DNA from 2 places in the Virgibacillus sp. JSM 102003 genome. Region 2 is predicted to be linked to the other one. Evidence: a T-box and tRNA genes for the amino acid it is inferred to sense, from the RefSeq annotation. Region 2 holds a T-box; the other holds one or more tRNA genes.
What was found. The T-box of region 2 lies ahead of lysS (lysine--tRNA ligase). A T-box ahead of a tRNA ligase gene usually reads a tRNA of that ligase, here a tRNA-Lys.
Positions count from the first base shown of each region.

Region 1: it encodes a tRNA-Lys, which carries the amino acid that the T-box ahead of lysS (lysine--tRNA ligase) is inferred to sense. The anticodon was not compared.

Region 1 covers NZ_JBHFQH010000028.1:11,372-13,633, forward strand. The annotation lists gene ACE1TG_RS19485 (hydroxymethylglutaryl-CoA reductase, degradative) at 1-958, opposite strand, end outside; tRNA gene ACE1TG_RS19490 (tRNA-Lys) at 1,162-1,234, opposite strand; tRNA gene ACE1TG_RS19495 (tRNA-Gln) at 1,279-1,349, opposite strand; tRNA gene ACE1TG_RS19500 (tRNA-Tyr) at 1,367-1,451, opposite strand; tRNA gene ACE1TG_RS19505 (tRNA-Thr) at 1,491-1,566, opposite strand; tRNA gene ACE1TG_RS19510 (tRNA-Val) at 1,732-1,807, opposite strand; tRNA gene ACE1TG_RS19515 (tRNA-Glu) at 1,848-1,922, opposite strand; gene ACE1TG_RS19520 (YwaF family protein) at 2,242-2,262, shown strand, end outside.
Region 2 covers NZ_JBHFQH010000002.1:53,905-56,166, reverse strand. The annotation lists gene lysS (lysine--tRNA ligase) at 1-755, opposite strand, end outside; T-box leader at 847-1,117, opposite strand; gene ACE1TG_RS02625 (DJ-1/PfpI family protein) at 1,300-1,923, opposite strand; gene ACE1TG_RS02620 (NUDIX hydrolase) at 2,219-2,262, opposite strand, start outside.

The DNA.
Region 1 (2,262 bases), on a different contig from region 2:
CACCAACTAAATTTCCGTCCTCATCCTTCGACCATTCTGTCATCGAACTATATTTCCCGAATCTAGCTGCGTGCGCATGGGCCCCAGCTTCAACAGCACGCCAATCATTACCGGTTGCAATAACGATGGGGTCAATACCATTCATTATCCCTTTATTGTGGGTAACAGCGCGATAGGGGTCCGATGCGGCAAACTCATAGGCATGAATAACGCCATCACGCACTTCTTCACCAGTGTAACTGCCTGTCTGTAATAATTCAGGTGGAATAACGCAACGCGCACGTGCAAGACAACGATCTGGATAATTAGAAAGGATCCGTAAATATACTTTCCCTTCCGTAATAGTCTCAACTGTCGGAGCAAGTGACTCAACCATTGTGTTAATGATATTTGCCCCCATTGCGTCACAAGTATTTATATAAACGTGAAGAATAAGCATTTGACCATATTTTGAGTCTGACTCTTCATTTAATACTCTAACTTCTAGATCTTCTGCACCACCCCCCCTAGCTACTAAACTGGGGTATGCGGCATTAGCATCAGCAATCAATGCATCTTTTTCCTTTAAAACAGCCTCTTTCGCTGCTTTAAAATCCGGACAGCCTACCACTTGAATTTGACCAATCATAACGCGATCTGTCGCCTCTGTAGTAAACCCGCCAGCATTTCTGACAGTTTTTGCAATGTAGCTTGCTGAAGCAACAACAGATGGTTCTTCAATTGCCATTGGTATTACATATTCTTTCCCATTAATTAAAAAATTCAATCCTAATCCTAATGGAAGCGGAAAAGTCCCGACTACGTTTTCTATCATTTTATCCGCCGTGTCAGTTGGAAGAGGTTCGTTTGAAAACAAATAATCTTTTTCTTCATCAGTGAACGTGTCCATCGTAGTCAACAACTGTCTGCGTTCCTCAACAGTCATATTGTAAAAACCAGGGAATCTAGAAGTTTTCATACCATCTCATCCTTTTAACTAGCATAATTTATATATGTCAAATTGTTCATTTTTTTATTAATGATTAAATTACTGTATCTATTATGTAAAAAAACAGTACAAAATGCAAATAAACAAGGTTGTTGGTAATCATAACGACCTTGTTTATCTGCTATTATAATATGTGTTATGTATTTACGCTAGTGTTTTTTCATATAAATTGATGAGCCATGGAGGATTCGAACCTCCGACCCTCTGATTAAAAGTCAGATGCTCTGCCAGCTGAGCTAATGGCTCATATAAGGAATGTTTCCCGAAATACCTCATAAAATAAAAAAAGGCTGGGCTACCAGGATTCGAACCTAGGATCACGGGATCAAAACCCGATGCCTTACCGCTTGGCTATAGCCCAATTAATTAAGTATATTATGGTGGAGGGGGAGAGATTCGAACTCCCGAACCCTGAGGGAGCGGATTTACAGTCCGCCGCGTTTAGCCACTTCGCTACCCCTCCATATTTTAACTACATTTCTATAAATTATACATAAAAAAATGGTGCCGGCCAGAGGAATTGAACCCCCAACCTACTGATTACAAGTCAGTTGCTCTGCCAATTGAGCTAGACCGGCATATATTTAGATAGTGTTAATTGTCTTGATGTGCTTTTCAGTTTGTGTGCTCGTCGTGTTGCATGTCTTTTCGGCGATGCCGCACTCCTCGCAAACCTGCACATGGTAGATTACTCGGTGAAGCTAACGGCTTGCTCTGCCAATTGAGCTAGACCGGCATATAAATGGTGGAGGATGCAGGGCTCGAACCTGCGACCCCCTGCTTGTAAGGCAGGTGCTCTCCCAGCTGAGCTAATCCTCCTATGTAATATCTTGGGGTGCTGACTATTAAAAGAATAAAATGGTGACCCGTACGGGATTCGAACCCGTGTTACCGCCGTGAAAGAGCGGTGTCTTAACCACTTGACCAACGGGCCTTACAATGGTTTATGTAATAAAGTTATTACACATTTTAGATGCACTTATGCAGTAAGAAAACATTTATTATTTCTGATTTCCAAAAAGGATTGTCATAAACTGACGAATTTTATTATATACAGATTAAGCATCTTTGTAAAGGGGAAAAAGGAATTCTTTATTTTCAAATACTTTTGATACCAATATAATGGGAATTAGGCCATGATTTTAGCAGTTGAGAAAGTATAAATCCTTTCTCACTGCATAAGTGCAACGAAGGCTTATCTATATTAAGCCTTGGCGATAAGCCAAGTTTTCTAAACAATATGGGGGGATTATATGGGGAACTGGTTAAGTTTG
Region 2 (2,262 bases):
TGAAGATGTTGAGGACTAAGCCCTTCATTTCTAAAACACTTAGCAAACTCAAATACTTTGGTAAACCCACCCACAATTAACCTTTTTAAATAGGTCTCCGGGGCAATTCGTAAATTTAATTCAGTTTCCAAAGCGTTATGATAGGTCCTAAAAGGACTAGCAATTGCACCCGAGGAAGTATGCTGTAAGATTGGCGTTTCTACTTCCAAGAAATTTTGGTCCTCAAAGAATCTGCGAATTGATCGTACCATTTTAATTCTAGCTAACATTCGATTTTGAGTATCATTTGTCATCATTAAATCTAAGTACCGCTGTCTATATCGAAGTTCAACGCTGCTTAACCCATGCCACTTTTCTGGAAGAGTTCGTAATGCCTTCCCAAGAAATACGTAGTTTTCAATACGTAATGTTTTCTCGTTTGTTTTAGTCGTATACATACGTCCTTCAACACCAATAAAATCACCAATGTCTAACAAAGTATGAAATTGACTAAATGATTCTTCTCCGATCTCTTCCTTTTTCAAAAGAAGCTGTAAAATTCCTTGTATGTTTGATATCGTAATAAAACTCAATTTGCTGAAGCTTCTAATACTCATTATTCTTCCGGCAACCCGAACATCCGAGATTCCATCCTCAATGAGAGAAGCTTCATTAAGTTCATAATTTATAGCGAATTTTTCAGGATATACCGTGATTCCTTGAGATCTTATAGTATCTAATTTCTCTATTCTATAATTAGTTTGTTCGCTATTCATTTCTTTCACTCCATTCTTTTCGTTAGTTTATTGGGTCTCACATAATACGAATTTAAACGACAAAAAAACTCTCACCCCCAAGATTATTCATCTTGAGGACGAGAGTTATTAGCTTCGTGGTACCACCTCAGTTTGTTGATATGTTACCAAATCAACCTTGTCGGGTACGATAATTTTTTGAAAATTGATTATACCCTATCTCTTTAACGGGAGATCCCGTCGCAGTATCACTAAGAAATACGATCTTAGATCCGTGCGAAGCTCCAAGCCTTTTTTCATTAAGATTATTATTACTCCTTTCCACCTGCAGGAGCTCTCTAAAAATAATTAATCAAAATTACTCTTCTCTTCACAGCCTATATTCCAGATTAAATAATTGTAAAAATTGTAGCAAAATTAAATGATTTAGTCAATTGTAATTTATAGACCCTATTTTATTCTTGTAAACAATCATGTCAGTTAGCTTAATGCTTTATACATTCTTTAATATTGCTGAACAAGGGTGCAGTTCCAATTTTAAGGAAAGCGTCATTTAATAAAAAATCTATAATATAAATTCGATAGTCTTAGCAGTTCTATTAGCAGTAGATTCTCCCAAGATTTGTTCAACAAGATATAGTGCCATATTAATTCCTGAAGAAACTCCACCAGAGGATATGATGTTACCATCCTGTACAACTTTTCTGTCGGATAAGACTTGAATATCAGGATACTTTTCTCGAAGCATTTTCAATGCTAAATGGTGGGTAGTTACCTTCTTTCCATCTAATAAACCAGTTTCACCTAATATGTATGCTCCAGTGCAAACTGAACATAAGTATTCAATGTTTTTATGAGTATTAATCCAATCTATTATCTTCTGGTTTTTAGCGATAGCTTGCACTGCTCTTAAAGGACCTCCTGGAATTATTAGAATATCTAATTCAGGACTTAGATCAATGCTAAAATCAGGTTCTACTTTTATCCCGGAATGAGTTACAATTTTCATTCCCTTTTCTGTTATAGTATATACTTCGAATGGTCTCGTTGGTAATAAATGCTTTTTGTAAAGGGTTAATGCTTGTTCGGCTTTACTTTTAACTGTTAATGACAAAATCTCAGCGGGACCAGCAAAATCTAAAATATCTACATAATCAAACAGTAATATTCCAACCTTTAGCTTTTTCATTTACTTAGCTCCTTTATTCGAAACTACTATACTCCCCATTTGTTTGAGTGTAATCGTTACAGACTTTTTTTAACATAAAGATTCAGAACACCTTATAAAATCAAGATAAATCCATTATTACTTCCTAACCAAATAAATCCAGAGGTAGGATACATAATATCATCTACAAATATGCGACCAGAATTCTGAAATCATCCGTTTCCTCCTCTCATCCTTGTTAAACTAAGGGTGAGTTAGTCTAATAAGAATGCTTACTGTTTCTTCAACATCTGCACACGTTTGTTGAACAAGGATTCTACTTAATTTGTTTTTGGAAAACATTAATAGGGTGGTAACTTT